DNA from 4 places in the Vibrio sp. V39_P1S14PM300 genome. Region 4 is predicted to be linked to each of the others. Evidence: predicted binding sites of a transcription regulator. Region 4 holds the regulator's gene; each other region holds the start of a gene.

Region 1 (4,159 bases), on a different contig from region 4:
CTGACGCGCCGCATCCATAAAGCCATCCACTGGCACTAACTCAGCCGTGTAGGTTAATGGCTGGTTCGTCTGACGGGCAAACAGGGTATGAATAAACGGAGATTTACTGTGTCCGATCGGATTGCCAAATACGGCATAGCGGTCAACTGGTTGAATCATTGTGTTCCTGCCACAAAACGAAAAGGGTCATTGTTACCCAATGACCCTATCACTAACCCTATACAGAAGAAAGTCTTACCAGGCGCGTGGCTTGAGGTAATGCTCATAGAGTTCAGCTTCAGCGCTGCCAGGCTCAACCTGATAACGATATTCCCACCGCGCCAAAGGCGGCATTGACATCAAGATAGACTCGGTCCGGCCCCCACTTTGCAAGCCAAACAGGGTCCCCCGATCGTACACCAGGTTAAATTCCACGTAGCGGCCACGACGATAAAGCTGAAACTCGCGCTCACGTTCACCATATGGTGTGTCTTTGCGCCGCTGCACAATTGGGAGATACGCTTCGGCGTACCCTTCCCCGACAGCTTTGATGTACGCAAAACAGGTCTCAAACGGCCACTGATTCAAATCATCAAAAAACAGACCGCCAATTCCACGGGTCTCATCGCGGTGCGGCAGGAAGAAATAGTTATCACACCAGGCTTTGTGCTCCGCGTACACCTCATCGCCAAACGGTGCACACAGTGCTTTGGCCGTGTCGTGCCAGGAGTGGCAGTCTTGTTCGAAGGGATAGAATGGCGTTAAATCGAAGCCGCCGCCAAACCACCAGATCGGATCTTCGCCTTCTTTTTCAGCAATAAAGAAACGTACGTTGGCGTGTGAGGTCGGCACATAGGGATTGTTGGGGTGCATCACCAACGACACGCCCATCGCTTCGAACCGGCGCCCCGCCAACTCCGGACGATGGGCGGTTGCCGAAGCCGGCATCTGCTGACCCGCAACGTGGGAAAAGTTAACGCCGCCTTGCTCAAACACCGCACCATTTTTCATCACCCGGGTCCGACCACCACCGCCCAGTCGCTCTCCCGGCTCACGATGCCAGGCATCTTCGACAAACACAGCGTGGCCGTCTACCTGCTCTAATTGCTGACAAATCGAATCTTGCAGCTCGATCAGAAACTGCTTCACTGCCTGTTTATCTATGGCTGACATCTTTTTACCTTCCTTTACGACTGCGCAGGGTTAACCCTGTCTTAATATTTGCGATGTTTTTGCGTCACGAATCTCACTCGGTTTGTCACGGCCGCCCGTTTCTCCGTGCAGAATTGCCACCAGTTGCTCGCCCAGTTGTTGCTCAACTTCTTCTGTGGTCATGCACGGCGGCTGACCGCTCAGATTCGCGCTGGTAGAGGTTAACGGTTTTCCAAACGCATCACACATTTTTTGCACCAAAGGATGATCCGTCACACGCACTGCAATTGAATCAAACTGACCCGATACCCAATCCGACACTTTATCGCTGCATGGCATAATCCACGTCACAGGCCCGGGCCATGTGGCGTGAACCTTGTCCAGTTGCTCCGCAGTGAGCTGGGATTCATCAATGTACGGCAGTAATTGGTCGTAACTGGCGGCGATCAAAATCAGGCCTTTTTCTACCGGGCGCTGCTTCAGTTTGAGCAATTTGGCAATCGCTTCCGGGTTATCCGGATCACACCCCACACCGAAAACCCCCTCGGTCGGGTAAGCAATCACTTCCCCCTGGCGGAGTGCATTCAGTGCTTGTTCAAAGTTATCCACCTTAACTTCCTTTCTCTACTTGCGTTGATTTGCGCTAAGTGTACAAACAATCGCTGGCGCTGACTAAAGCAATTTATTTATAGAATGTATCAATCAGCCGAACCACCTCGGCGCAAACGTTTGCCTGAGAGAAAAATCCCCGTATAATGCGCACGCAACTCGTGGAAACCACGAGAGACATCACCTAGATTTGCAGCACGAAGGAGTTAGAGATGAAAGTCGGTATCATCATGGGGTCTCAGTCAGACTGGCCAACAATGAAACTTGCAGCAGAAATGCTCGATCAGTTCGGCGTGGCGTACGAAACCAAAGTGGTTTCCGCCCACCGCACCCCGCACCTGCTGGCCGACTATGCCACCAGCGCCAAACAACGTGGCCTGAAAGTGATCATCGCAGGGGCCGGTGGCGCAGCTCACCTGCCAGGCATGACGGCCGCCTTTACCAGTTTACCGGTTCTGGGTGTGCCGGTTCAGTCGCGTGCGCTGTCCGGTCTCGACTCCCTCTATTCGATTGTACAGATGCCCAAAGGCATCGCGGTCGGCACATTGGCGATTGGTGAAGCCGGTGCGGCGAACGCTGGCCTGCTAGCGGCCCAGATAATCGGTACCTTTGATGACGCTGTCATGGCCAAAGTGGAAGCGTTCCGCAGCGCGCAGACCGAAACGGTACTGGCGAACCCGAACCCGGCCGGAGAGTAACACCATGCACGTACTGGTACTGGGTGCCGGACAACTGGCACGTATGATGTCACTGGCCGGAGCGCCACTCAACATACAGATCACCGCCTTTGATGTGGTCAGCGAAAACATCGTCCATCCACTGACTCAAACCATACTGGGTCATGGCTTGGGCAACGCCATCGAACAAGCAGATGTGATCACCGCTGAGTTTGAACACATTCCCCATGCGGTGCTGGATGCGTGTGAGCGCAGCGGAAAGTTTCTGCCAACCACGCGAGCGATCAAAGCAGGCGGCGATCGACGCCTGGAAAAGGCACTACTGGACACCGCTGGCGTACGCAATGCCAAACACGCCGTGATCACCCAACGCGCCGATTTTGATGCAGCGATTGCTGAAGTGGGTGTGCCGATGGTGCTCAAAACCGCATTGGGCGGCTACGATGGCAAAGGTCAGTGGCGACTGAAAGATAGGCAGCACGCTGAGGCAGTCTGGGCGGAAATGGCGCAGGCTCTGGCCGCCTCAGACCAGCAAGCCATTGTTGCCGAAGAGTTTGTCGCCTTTGATCGCGAAGTTTCCTTAGTGGGCGCCCGCAGCAAAAATGGAGACATCGCGGTGTACCCGCTGGCGGAAAACGTGCATGTCGATGGCGTACTGAGCCTGTCCACCGCCATTGATGCCCCGGAGCTTCAGGCAGAGGCCAAGCAGATGTTCCGTGCCGTGGCCGACAGTCTAAACTACGTTGGGGTGCTGGCACTGGAGTTCTTTGATGTCGGGGGGGCACTGCTGGTGAATGAAATTGCGCCACGCGTACACAACTCCGGCCACTGGACCCAACAAGGTGCGGAAACCTGTCAGTTTGAAAACCATCTGCGTGCAGTGTGTGGCCTGCCACTTGGCAGCACCAAACTGATCCGCGAAACCGCCATGATTAACATTCTTGGTCAGGATCAGGTTCCAGATGCCCTGCTGGCCATGCCGGGTGTGCACGTACACTGGTACGGTAAAGTGCAACGCGCAGGACGCAAAATGGGCCACATTAATGTGTGTGGTGATTACAGTGGTGAGCTACAACGCAGCCTGTGTGCGCTGGCGGATGTACTCGCTCCGGAGCACTATCCGGCGGTCCATGCGTTTGCCAACAAACGGCAGTAAAAAAACGGCGCTTTCGGCGCCGTTTTTTATGCTTCATGCTGCAGGTGCTGGCACTTCCGATTGGCACACTGTCGCCGCACACCACTGACCAGTTTCTTCTCAACCAGCAGCGGGTAATGACACACCTCGCAAACTCCCGCCAACGGCGGTTGGTTCACAGCAAATTTGCATTTAGGGTAATGGTCACAGGCGTAGAACAGCTTACCGAAACGAGTTTTGCGCTCTACCAGATGCCCCTTGCCACACTCTGGACAACCAAACTGCGCTGACTCCGCCTGCGGAGGTTTGTCTGGAGATTCAATATGGTGACATTGAGGGTAGGCACTGCAGCCAATGAACATCCCGTAACGTCCCTGCCGCAGAACCAGTTCACTGCCGCACTCAGGACACGGCACACCCAGTTCTTTAACAATGTGACCATCATTCTGGTGCAACGGACGGAGGTAATCACAAGCTGGGTAATGCGAGCAGCCAAGAAAGGCGCCATGTTTTCCATGGCGCAATTGCAATTTTCCACCACAGACCGGGCACGGCTCGTGCTCCAGTGCATGTTCATGGGCGGAAAACAGTTTGTCGTCGATTTTGT
Region 2 (4,159 bases), on a different contig from region 4:
CCAAACGACAGCCCGCCTTTCTTCGTCGTAAAACTGGGCTGGAAAATCTTACGACGAGTGGTTTCGTCGATTTCAGGACCGTTGTTGGACAACGAGATCAGAATGCGCTGCTTACTCAGCCGAGTCTGGATATCAATTTCCGGAGCCTCCGTCTGCCGCATCGCATCACAGGCATTTTTGAGAATGTTGACCCAAACCTGCACCAGCTCTGTCGATGACGCAGTAAACAGTGGCAGTTCTGCAGGTCGTATCCGCACTGCCACTCGTCTGAGATCGCTCTGCAATAACGCAACAGCACGATGCAGCGTTTCATTAATGTCCACGGCTTCATCTTGCGAAATATCGGTACGGCCCAACTGTTTTACAGATTTGACAATGCCAACTGTGTGCCGGGTCGCCAAACGAAGATCGTGCAGATCACGTCCAATTTCCCAGTATCGAATCGCGGCAACCGGGTCGGCTAACCAATGCGACTCCAGTACATCATCCGGTACAGCACGAGCCAGATTTCGCGCCAGCTCTTTGGGCAAATGATAGTCGCGCTCGAGTTCCCGGCCTTTGTTTCTCACCTGAACAGAGGACGCTTTCTGGCCGTGTTGCAATCCCAGTTCAAAATACAGACTGGCGTCTGGGTGCTGCTCTTCGAGCAGTTGCAATAAGACGCTCTCCAGACGCTGAGACTTACTGCTTACGACACCAATCGCGTTATTCAGTTCATGTGCCAACCCTGCTGCCAGTTGGCCTAGTGTGGTCATCTGTTCTGCGAGATGTAACTTTTGCAGTGCCCGTTCTTTGGCAAGTGCTTCCTGTGTCGCTCTGCGCTGACGTTGTGACAGCTCGTTGACAATCACTGGCATAAACTGCGTGGTCAGCACCCCATATTGTTCGGCGTCAATCGCTGCGGTGTGGCGATCTATCCATGCTAGCTCCGCCGCTGTTTTTGCTATCACCGTCGAACTGGCTGCGCCATTCCCGGAGAAAAAACTGTGCACGCCCAGAAATGCGCCTGGCATGGCCGAAAAAACTTTGATGGCTGACGCACCCTGCTCGGTAAAATACCCGTCCAGTTCACCGGCAATCACATAGTACAAACGGTCATTCTGGCTATCTTGCTCGATCAACTGATGCCCTGCTGAGACCTGAAGGCGCCGTTCCGGCTGACTAAAATAGCGCGCAATCAGCGCTTGCAAGCCTGAGTCGTTCATGCGCTTATCCGATATGACCCACAGCGTGAAGAATCCACACCATGACAAAACTCAGCAATACCCCAATGACGCCCAGAACCACACCGATCCGAGCCATCTGGTTGCTTTGAACGTACCCAGTAGCGTGTGCCAACGCGTTCGGTGGTGTACTGATCGGTAACGACATTCCCAAGGACGCGGCAAAGGTCACGACCAAAATTAAGGTAATTTCGCCACCAAGCGGCATCAGTGAAGCCATCGAAGTACCCAATGCCGCCATAATGGGCATCAACAGATTCGCCGTGGCAGTGTGTGACATAAAATTGGCCATCGCTAAACACAGGAACGCTGCACCAAACAGCACCACATAGGGAGAAAATTGATCAAACGGAATACTGTGAACCACCAGACGGGCAAGCCCGGTTTTGTCCAGTGCCAAGCCGAGCGCAATCCCCCCGGAGACCAGCCATAAGACATCCCAGGAAATTCTTTTCAGGTCTTCTTTGTTGATGATCCCTGTGAGAGAAAACACCGCGACCGGGATCAGCGCGACGGTGTAGGAGTTCATGCCGTGTGAAGAGCCCATCAACCAAAGGATAATTGTCAAAGCAAAGGTGATGTAAACCGTGATCGCTTTAGGTGTTTTTAGAAACTTGCCTTTGATACTCAATTCGATGGTCTGTTGTTCCGCTTTATACAGGAAGCCGATCAAAAACCAGGCGAGCGTCATCATGATAACCACAAACGGCACGCCAAAGACCATCCACTCCCCAAATGTAATCAGGTTGTCCCCCACCAGGTATTTCAAAGCAATCGCATTGGGGGGCGTGCCGATGGGAGTACCTATCCCGCCAATATTCGCCGCCACTGGGATGCACAACGCAAAAGCAATGCGACCCGGATCGTTAGGACCGAATACGGCAATCACTGGTGCCAGTATCGATAACATCATTGCGGTCGTTGCTGTGTTAGACATAAACATGGAAAACACCGCCGTGATCAACATCAGTCCCAACATGACGTATTTGGGATCGTGACCGAATGGCTTTAAAAGCACCCTCGCTAAGTTCACGTCCAGTCGATACTTGGTCGCCGCCATGGCAAGAAAAAAACCGCCCAGAAACAGCATGATAATGGGGCTGGCAAATGTTGCCATAATATCCTGATATTTGAGCAGTTCACCAAAGTGTGGCTGTCCTTCTGCCAAGCGAAATAGGATGATGCTTTTGTCTGACAATAGCAGCAACTCCAGCACAATGATCACCACCGAAGTGGCGTATATCGGGATCGGCTCAAACACCCAACACAAAGCAGCTAAGAGAAATACAGCGATGACCCGCTGCTGGATGATGGTCATGCCGACAAACGGGAATGCGGATGAAGGCAGCAGCAGAACAAGCAGCGGAATGACAGTCGGAATTAGGTATTTTAGATACGGACGCATGGCAAAATCACTCTTCCTGAGGCAGATTTAACTCGGGTGTGGAGTAATAACTCGACAACCTGTCTGAAGCATTATCGGCCGTGTCGTGCTCTCTTTGTTTAGCGTCAGATCAATGAATTACACCACTCTATGAAATTTGTTTTGTAAATGTGCTGTAAGTCGGATTTCATGCCGTATTCATTCACCTGATACCGACAAATCGCCACACGCAAACGTTTGCTTTTGAAAAAATAATGCGTATGATCGCGGAAAATTTTGTTCTGTGTCGAAAAAGGATGCGTCATGTTTGGTACTGCTACACGAAAAAATGCTACCCGGGTGTTGTTGCTGGGATCTGGAGAACTGGGGAAAGAAGTGGCCATCGAGTGCCAGCGCCTCGGGCTGGAAGTGATTGCTTGCGATCGCTACGCTGATGCGCCAGCCATGCAGGTGGCTCATCGCAGTCACGTGCTGGACATGCTCGACGGTGATGCGTTGCAATCCATCATTGAACAGGAGCGACCTGACTATGTGGTACCAGAAATAGAAGCCATTGCAACAGACAAACTGGTTGAGCTTGAAACGCAAGGGTTGAAAGTCGTTCCGACGGCAAAAGCCACTCAACTAACCATGAACCGCGAAGGGATTCGCCGCCTGGCGGCAGAGACCTTGAAACTGAATACGTCACCGTACCGTTTTGCTGATTCCTTCGAAGAGTTTCAGCAAGCCGTGCAAGACGTTGGTTTGCCATGCGTCTGCAAGCCAGTGATGAGTTCGTCCGGCAAAGGTCAGAGCGTGCTGAAAACACAGGAAGACATTGACTCAGCCTGGCATTATGCTCAGGAAGGCGGACGGACTGGGGCCGGACGTGTCATCGTCGAAGGCTTCATTGATTTTGATTATGAAATCACTCTGCTGACGGTACGTGCCTGCGATGGTGTGCATTTCTGCGCGCCCATCGGCCACCGCCAGGAAGATGGCGACTATCGCGAGTCCTGGCAACCTCAGGTGATGTCCGACAACGCACGCAAGGCCGCGGAATACACAGCGGAACAAATCGTCAATGCATTGGGGGGATACGGCATTTTCGGCGTAGAGTTGTTTGTAAAAGGCGATCAGGTGATCTTCAACGAAGTATCTCCTCGTCCGCACGATACTGGCCTGGTGACTCTGATGTCTCAAGACATGTCAGAATTCGCGCTCCACGTTAGAGCGTTTACCGGACTGCCTGTCGCAGGCATTACTCAATACGGCCCATGCGCCTCTGCTGTGCTGCTCGGACAGGGAACATCAGACAACATCGGTTACGAGGGCCTGGATCAGGCGCTGCTGCAACCCCGGACTCAAGTACGTCTGTTTGCTAAACCAGACATCGCAGGACGCCGCCGTTTAGGAGTAGTGATTACCCGCCGACCTAGCCTTGAGCAAGCACTGACTGACGCCATCGACTGCGCCTCTAAAGTTACAGTGACCTACGAATAGATCTCCTGACGGGGAACAAATATAAAAAAGCGCCCATTCACGGGCACTTTTTCAAAATCCTTCAATCAGG
Region 3 (4,159 bases), on a different contig from region 4:
CCGATGCAGAAAGTGCCTACTCCCGATTACTGGAAATCAGGTTTAACCGACAGCGCGCCAAGCAACTTGATCAATTCAAGGCACTCAACCAACTTTCTGACGATCAGCCCCTTTCCTCTCCTTTCAAGTGGTTATCTCAGATTTATCTCATTCCCGCTGGCATGCTGCTGTTAACCGTATTGCTCTACGCCGCTTTCCGACTAGGCAAACAACGAGCGGAAAATGAGTATGACGTAGTGGAAGGTGAAACGTTAATGCGTCAGATTGAGGACAAAGACGCCGAGTTACTGAAACTCAAAAAACAGCTGCAAATCTTGTTCAGGCAGCTTAAGTTTGCACAAAACCCACCTCAGGCTAACGTCTCCCCTTCGAGACCAGAAGACGCCACAACGGCCACAGCATTTGCGATGCTTGGATTCACCGTTGACGACAAACTCGACAATAGAAAGATCAAGCTACGTTATAAGCAGTTGTCCCGGCTATATCATCCCGACTCAAAAGGCAGTGAGGAAGAGATGAAGCGCCTCAACAGTGCGTTGAAAACGGTACTTAAAGTTGTTAATAAATAGTTACACATCTAAAAAAAGCCAAGTGATTAAGTTTCACACAGCCCGAAATCAAAAGGACTGACGCAAACGATCCCTCTCGCACTCTGAGTAACAAATAGTTAACTCGTGTTAGGCAACTATGTCATAATCGCCGCCGAAAATGACACCTAACTCAACACAGGTGGGAGAGACTATGTTTACTATTGAAGGAATCTGCGACTGGTGCAAAAAGCCAAACTTGCTGGCAAAGCACGAGTACATTGACGGCAAAGCACACCACTCATGCAAAAATTGCAATGACCTAGCTTCACTGGATGTACGCCAGTTTAACCTCGCAGAGCTTCAGCACAGAGAACGTCAGCAAATTCAGCCACGTTAACAACCCGATAATAAGCGCCCGTTGGCGCTTATTGACTTTTCCTTCGTCTCATCCTTCTTCCCCAAGGTCACACTCACTACTGTATACAGTACTTTTCTGACATCGGCACAAGACAAAACTGTATATCCGGTCACAAATCATCATACTTTTCCAATGTTAAACCCCGCACCGAAACCAATAAATAATCTTTATTTTACATATAGTTGGCTAAGAAAACTCTCATTTATCCAGTCGACTATCCCTATCCCCTACACAAAAACCACTTGATCAGTTCCTTATTTAAAACTACTGTATACACATACAGCATGTATATAAGGACAGTTAAGTTATGTTTCAGGCACATACACACTCAGCTTCATTTTCTAAATACAATGTATTGGCGCAACCGACTGAACCGATGAAGATCCCTCGGGAAGCCCTGCAACGTCTGGCAGGTTTATCATCTCAGGGTCAATGGATTTTGTTTACCGCCGAGTGTCCTCGTCCGGATTACAAGCAATTTGCAGCGTCTAACGTCAGCTGCAACAAAATCATTCAGATGAAGCCTTCCCGATCTCAGTCTGAACTGGAGATCGTGATAAAAGCGATCAAATCAGGCAATGCCAGTGCCGTTGTGGCATCGAATCAAATTGATGTGGTCAATCAGCACCTGTTGAAAGACTTTGGTCGTGTGCATCACTGTGAAGTTTTTTTCGTTGAAGGCAGAACCAAACAGTACCATTAACAAGTTCAACGAATCGACAGCGATGTGTGATACCCACTGCCATGCTTTTGACTGTCTTTGCGCCTCCGCCTGTAAGGAGGCTTTTTTCTATCTATTATGTCTATTTTTGATCTCAGTCGGTGGCATGATATTTTAAGGCAAACGTTTGCTTTTTATCTGGAAGCCAGAAATAGTTCTGGTATGATGCCTGTCGAACTGGTGTTTTGAGCCAGAGCATCGAAGCTCAAATCATCGACTGTATGCTTCTTAACTCTAGATAGGAATGTCTCAATGAGCCTTGCCGATCAAGTTCTCGCCGTAAACGACGATCTTCCCATTCGTACCCACCTACCGGTTCATAGCGGTAAAGTCCGCTCCGTCTACTGGCTGACCGAAGAGGACAGCAAACGTCTAATTCAAGAAAAAGGCTATAATGTCGCCCCGGATGCGCCGCTGGCGATCATGGTGATCAGCGACCGGATTTCCGCTTTTGACTGTATCTGGAAAGGCGAAGGTGGTTTGAAAGGAGTACCGGGTAAAGGCGCCGCATTAAATGCGATCTCCAATCACTGGTTTAAACTTTTCCAACAGCATGGATTGGCCGACAGCCATATTTTGGATATCCCTCACCCTTTTGTTTGGATCGTTCAAAAAGCGAAACCGATCAAAATTGAAGCCATTTGCCGCAAGTACATCACAGGCTCCATGTGGCGTGCGTACGCCAAAGGCGAACGCGAGTTCTGTGGTATTCAACTACCGGAGGGGCTCGAGAAAGACAAACCATTGCCTGAATTGCTGATCACACCATCGACTAAAGGTATTCTGAGCGGCATTCCGGGCGTTCCAGAAGCGGATGATGTCAACATCACTCGTCAGAATATCGAAGACAATTTCGCTGCGTTTAACTTCACCTCGGCGGCGGATATCACTCAGTATGAAACCTTGCTTAAAGACGGTTTCGGTGTGATCAGTGAAGCACTGGCTAACGTGGGTCAGATCTTTGTTGATACCAAATTTGAATTCGGCTATGTAACTGATGCTTCCGGTCAGGAGAAGCTGATTTACATGGACGAAGTTGGCACACCAGATTCCTCCCGAATTTGGGATGCGAAAGCGTATCAGAATGGCGAGATAGTCGAAAACTCAAAAGAAGACTTCCGTCAGTTTCTGCTCAACTACTTCCCAGACCCGGATATCCTGTTGAATAAAGATCGCATGCCAGAGCGTGAAGCATTGGCGCACGACAATGAACTGCCGCAAGACGCTCTGATGGCGGTCTCACGCACCTACACAGGCATTGCAGAGAAAATCACTGGGCAACCGGTTCACCTCAGCGCAAATCCGAAACAGGAAATCATTGATGTTCTGAGCCAGTCTTATGGCCTGATCGACTGAGAACGCCCGTGCATGAATGACGTTCGTTATTCTAACGGACACTGATAAAAAAACGCCAGTCTGAGACTGGCGTTTTTGTTTTGGTCGAGAGGAGTTACAGCTTGAAGCGGCTGATTTCTTGTTCCAGCTCGTAAGACAGCTCAGAAAGCTGCGCAGCCTGAGACGCGGCTTCATGCGCTTCGTCTGCCAGCTCATTCGACACGTCACGGATACCGACTGTGTTACGAGTAATCTCCGACGTGACCGACGCTTGCTCTTCAGCGGCCGATGCAATCTGAGTGGCCATATCGCTGATGCTCTCCACAGCGGATTGAATCTGAGTCAGACTTGCTGCTGCCAGATTCGCGTCATCAACACTGGTGGTCGCCAGCATACGACTGTCATCCATAATGCCGACCGCTTTCGCCGTTGTGCCCTGCAGCGTTTCAATCATCTGCTGGATCTCTTGTGTTGAGGCATGCGTACGTTGGCTCAGAACACGAACCTCGTCAGCTACCACAGCAAAACCCCGCCCCTGCTCACCCGCACGTGCCGCTTCGATCGCCGCATTCAGTGCCAACAGGTTGGTTTGCTCCGCGATGTCCTGAATGGTCGACAAAATAGTATTGATGCTGTTGCCGTGCACTTCCAGCTCTTTAATCACTTCCGTTGCAACCTGAACTTCTTCTGCCAGATTCTGGATAGAACCTTGAGTCTGATTCACTTGCTCGGCGCCATGCTTAGAAGCGGTAACGGCTTCAGTTGAGCTTTGCGCTGTGTTGTCCGCGTTGCCTGCGATTTCTTGTGTCGCAGCAGCCATCTCATTGATCGCGGTGGCGACCATATTGATTTCATCCTGCTGCGTGCGAATGCGGGTGCTACGCTCTTCGGCGTGCGATGCGGTTTGCTTCGCTTGTTCAGACAGAGCCGCTGAAACGTGGCTCAGCTTCGAGACCATGGTGTGCATGTTACCCACAAACACGTTGAAGTTTTGCGCCAATTGGCCAACTTCATCATCACTGCGTGGTTCCAAACGTTGAGTCAGGTCACCTTCACCAGATGCAATCTCTTCCAACGCAACAGACACCCGGCCCAGATCACGGAACAGGAAGCTCACCAACCAGGAAACAAGAGCAATCACGATGATAGTGATGA
Region 4 (4,159 bases):
AGCGCCACCAATAATTCATATTCCGCCTTCGTCAGCTTCACCGGTTCACCGTTGCGACTTAAGGCGCGGCGCTGCACATCAAACGTCCAGTCGCTAAAACGAATCACGTTGCCATCCTGCTCCTCACAGATTTGTCCGCCACGACGGGCAAGTGAAATACGCCACAAGAGATTTTTGACCCGAACCAGCAGCTCGCGTAACTCAAACGGTTTGGTAACGTAGTCATCCGCGCCCATCTCCAGGCCGACGATTTTGTCGATGCTATCCGTGCGCCCTGTCACCAGGATAATTCCAATATCAGATTGACTGCGCAGTTCACGCGTTAACATCAGGCCATCGCCGCCAGGAAGGTTGATGTCCAGCATCACTAAATCGACCGCGTGAGCCTGAAGCATATCGCGCATCTGATCGCCATTCTCCGCTTCACTGACCTGGTAACCTTCACTCTGAAAATAGCCCGCCAGTTTACTGCGAGTCACCGCATCATCTTCTACTACTAATACGTGATAGCTCATTTACACCACTTTGAATCATTGGAATGGTTTACGATAATTATTCTATTCATAACTAGTCACAATTCTAGTCTCCGCGGTGCGAATTCGAAGAAAGCTGGCTTTTTATTGATTCAAGACAACCTTCACCACTCCATTCATATTTCGTCATAAGCCGCGATAATTTGTCATACATGGCGTTACCGCTATTCATCTTTATCCATTAAACTTAGAAGTATCAGAATTTCCGGAGCTTAATCCATGCAAGAAACCAAAGCGTTCAATGAAAAACGAGCTGAAATTTACTGGTGGTTATCCAGCTTGTTTGCCAAAGAGCTGACCGAGGCCGACATTGAGCAGTATCACTCCCCTCAGATCCGCGCTTTTCTGAGCGGGCTTGGTGAAAATAGCACGCTGAAACCGGCCTCTGACCAACTGGTGGATGCCTTAAATCGCCTGATGGACCGAGCAGACGCGCCACTTGAACTGGCTGCGGATTTTTGCGATCTGTTCCTGAAATCAGACAAAGACGCCGCTTTACCTTACGCCTCCATTTATATCGGTAAATCGGGTCTGCTCAATGACGAGCCAGCCATTGAAATGGAAGCCGTGATGGCACATCACGGTGTGGCGGTCGACAAATCCCTCAACGAGCCAGCCGATCATCTGGCGATAGAACTCGATTTCCTTGGCAACATGATTATCCGCTCTAACGAACTGGAACAGGAAAAGCACCTCGATCAGGCGCTGCTGGATCAGGAAGTTTTTATCCGTCAACATCTGCTCTCCTGGGTTCCTCAGTTCAGTCAACGTTGTCAGCAGTATGATCAGTTTGGGTTTTATGCAGCGGTTGCCGCACTGTTGGAAGCATTTCTCGAGCTTGATTGCCAATATCTGGTTGGTGAATAAGCGCGAAGCCCCTCTCTGACAAGATTAACATTTTGTGACCATCGCCTTATCCAGGCGATGGTTTTTTAATTGCCACTTGCGGCAGAGCAGTCTAAAATCGTGATCGCAAACGATAAAAATATGATGATGAATGCAAACCGCTGTCTTTAAGCGGTTTTTGTGTTTCTGATACTTACTGCCTCAGGCCGGGGGAATCCGGTTGACCTGGCAGGTGACAACAGGACAGAACCTTATGGCTACCATTAAAGATGTCGCACGCTTAGCCGGCGTTTCAACGACGACTGTATCCCATGTGATTAACAAAACCCGCTTTGTTGCTGAAGCCACCCAAGAAAAAGTGATGGAAGCGGTGAAAGAGCTGAACTATGCCCCGAGTGCCGTTGCGCGTAGCCTGAAATGCAATACCACGCGCACCATCGGTATGCTGGTCACTCAATCAACCAACCTGTTTTTCTCGGAAGTGATCGATGGGGTAGAAAGCTACTGTTACCGTCAAGGCTATACGCTGATCCTGTGTAACACCGGCGGTATCTACGAAAAGCAACGGGACTACATCCGCATGCTGGCTGAGAAGCGCGTCGACGGTATCCTGGTAATGTGCTCTGATCTGACCGAAGAGCTGTCGGAAATGCTTGAGCGTCACGCAGACATTCCGAAAGTCATTATGGACTGGGGCCCGGCAAGCTCCCAGGCAGACAAGATCATCGATAACTCAGAAGAAGGCGGCTACCTGGCGACGAAATACCTGATCGATCACGGCCACACCGACATCGCCTGCCTGAGCGGTCACTTTGAAAAAGCAGCCTGTCAGGAACGAATTCTGGGTTTCCGCCGCGCCATGGGAGAAGCCAAGCTACCGGTAAATGAAGACTGGATCCTGGAAGGCAACTTCGAGTGCGACACCGCTGTATTAGCGGCAGACAAAATTGCCGCGATGGACAAACGCCCGACCGCGATTTTCTGCTTTAACGACACCATGGCCCTGGGTCTGATGAGTCGTCTGCAGCAAAAAGGCATCCGGGTTCCGGAAGATATGTCCGTCATTGGTTATGACAACATAGAGTTGGCAGAGTACTTCTCACCACCACTAACGACCGTTCACCAGCCGAAGCGCCGGGTCGGAAAGAACGCATTTGAGATCCTGCTGGAGCGTATAAAAGACAAAGAACACGAGAAACGTGTCTTCGAAATGCACCCTGAAATTGTCGAACGCTGTACAGTCAAAAAACTGAACTAACCTCTCACTTATTGATAAAAATGCGTTTAGTATTAGTGACTTACTATTTACTAAACGCATTTCACACCATCAATTTCCTGAAGCAAGATCACATTTATAACCACACTTTGTGAAGCTCTGGGCAAAATTTATTTATGCTTAAATTGGTTACATTAGCCACGCACAGGGCAAACCATCTGAAAGGGTGGGACGCAAAGCCTCCGGCCTAAACCAGAACCTGGTAGGTAGCGGGGTTGCCGATGGCAAAAAATGCATTCAGCAAGTTTACTGCTATTTGACACACCGATTGCATGTTTTTGCTAACCTCTCGGACCTGATTTGGTGGCGTATTCACATACACCGAGAAATAAAAACATGGATAAACCAGTACTTAAAGATTCAATGCGACTTTTTGAGCAACTAGGACGCGTCAAATCTCGTTCAATGTTTGGTGGTTTTGGTATTTTTGTCGACGACACAATGTTTGCTTTGGTAGTAAACGAAAAGCTTCACATCCGCGCTAACGAGCAGACTACTGCAAAGTTTAAGCAACAAGGATATGAACCTTACGTTTATAAGAAGCGCGGCTTTCCCGTTGTGACAAAGTATTTTGCACTGCCTGATAGCTGGAACGACGATCATGAAGCAACCCTGAATGAAGCGAAATCTGCGCTAGAGTCAGCAAAAAAAGAAAAAGCCTCTCAGGCAACCGCGAAACCTAACCGGTTGAAAGATCTTCCCAACCTTCGACTTGCCACTGAGCGCATGCTGAAAAAGGCAGGTATCTCTTCTGTTGAAGATCTGGAGCGCCACGGCTCTGTGGCCGCCTATAAAGCGATTTGCGATACCCACTCCGCCGATGTCGGTCTGGAGCTACTGTGGGCACTGGAGGGCGCCATTAACGGCACTCACTGGTCGGTGATCCCTCAATCCAGGCGAGACGAACTGATCAATCGCCTAAGCTAACCCCGAAGCCAGCATTATGCTGGCTTTTTTCTTATTGATACTGTTTACCAAAACGGACGATGAAATTTTTTCTGTCGGTTGCCTGTCTTGCTATAGTAACCGGGCAACACCTCATCAGTGATTGGCCAATCGTTTTCAAAGAGGACTCACGATGAATAAGAAATTGCTGATTGGCGTACTGCTGGTTGGACTGATCATTTTCCTTGGTATTAATTTCGGCCAGTATCTGACTCTGGACAATGCCAAGGCCCAACAAACCGCACTCGGAGAGTTCATCAGCGATCACTTCGCTGTGGCGGCGTTGAGTTATTTCGTCGCCTACGTGGCAATTGCCGCGTTTTCAATCCCAGGTGCGGCGGTCGTAACCTTGCTCGGAGCGGCTCTATTCGGCTTCTGGACCAGCTTGGTTTTAGTGTCCTTCGCCAGCACTATCGGTGCTACCCTGGCGTTTCTCAGCTCTCGCTATCTTTTACGTGACTGGGTTCAGAGCAAATTCAGCGACAAAATGACCACCATCAATCAAGGGGTGGAACGCGACGGCGCGTTTTATCTGTTTTCGTTAAGACTGATTCCCGTC

What was found. Region 4 encodes PurR, which represses purine synthesis genes. Its sites were predicted from a motif close to TNANGNAAACGTTTNCNTNA; they were not measured.
Region 1: purE (5-(carboxyamino)imidazole ribonucleotide mutase) is a predicted target of PurR. The motif match lies at 1,849-1,868, and genes of this name have one in related genera.
Region 2: purT (formate-dependent phosphoribosylglycinamide formyltransferase) is a predicted target of PurR. The motif match lies at 2,833-2,852, and genes of this name have one in related genera.
Region 3: CAG65_RS19800 (phosphoribosylaminoimidazolesuccinocarboxamide synthase) is a predicted target of PurR. The motif match lies at 1,785-1,804, and genes of this name have one in related genera.

What each region holds. Positions count from the first base shown of each region.
Region 1 is NZ_WXWP01000344.1:11,589-15,747, reverse strand. Features, by position in the region: gene aroE (shikimate dehydrogenase) at 1-159, opposite strand, end outside; gene hemF (oxygen-dependent coproporphyrinogen oxidase) at 235-1,152, opposite strand; gene CAG65_RS18075 (L-threonylcarbamoyladenylate synthase) at 1,183-1,740, opposite strand; gene purE (5-(carboxyamino)imidazole ribonucleotide mutase) at 1,953-2,438, shown strand; gene CAG65_RS18065 (5-(carboxyamino)imidazole ribonucleotide synthase) at 2,443-3,573, shown strand; gene CAG65_RS18060 (DNA topoisomerase family protein) at 3,600-4,159, opposite strand, start outside.
Region 2 is NZ_WXWP01000236.1:1,841-5,999, forward strand. Features, by position in the region: gene CAG65_RS11885 (sensor histidine kinase) at 1-1,205, opposite strand, end outside; gene CAG65_RS11890 (SLC13 family permease) at 1,210-2,628, opposite strand; gene purT (formate-dependent phosphoribosylglycinamide formyltransferase) at 2,911-4,089, shown strand; gene CAG65_RS11900 (thiopurine S-methyltransferase) at 4,141-4,159, opposite strand, start outside.
Region 3 is NZ_WXWP01000380.1:14,643-18,801, forward strand. Features, by position in the region: gene CAG65_RS19785 (tetratricopeptide repeat protein) at 1-569, shown strand, start outside; gene CAG65_RS19790 (hypothetical protein) at 742-927, shown strand; gene CAG65_RS19795 (SulA-like leucine-rich domain-containing protein) at 1,256-1,651, shown strand; gene CAG65_RS19800 (phosphoribosylaminoimidazolesuccinocarboxamide synthase) at 1,922-3,025, shown strand; gene CAG65_RS19805 (methyl-accepting chemotaxis protein) at 3,120-4,159, opposite strand, start outside.
Region 4 is NZ_WXWP01000161.1:27,410-31,568, forward strand. Features, by position in the region: gene torR (two-component system response regulator TorR) at 1-515, opposite strand, end outside; gene torD (molecular chaperone TorD) at 753-1,400, shown strand; gene purR (HTH-type transcriptional repressor PurR) at 1,633-2,637, shown strand; cyclic di-GMP riboswitch class I at 2,794-2,878, shown strand; gene CAG65_RS08050 (TfoX/Sxy family DNA transformation protein) at 2,992-3,582, shown strand; gene CAG65_RS08055 (TVP38/TMEM64 family protein) at 3,734-4,159, shown strand, end outside.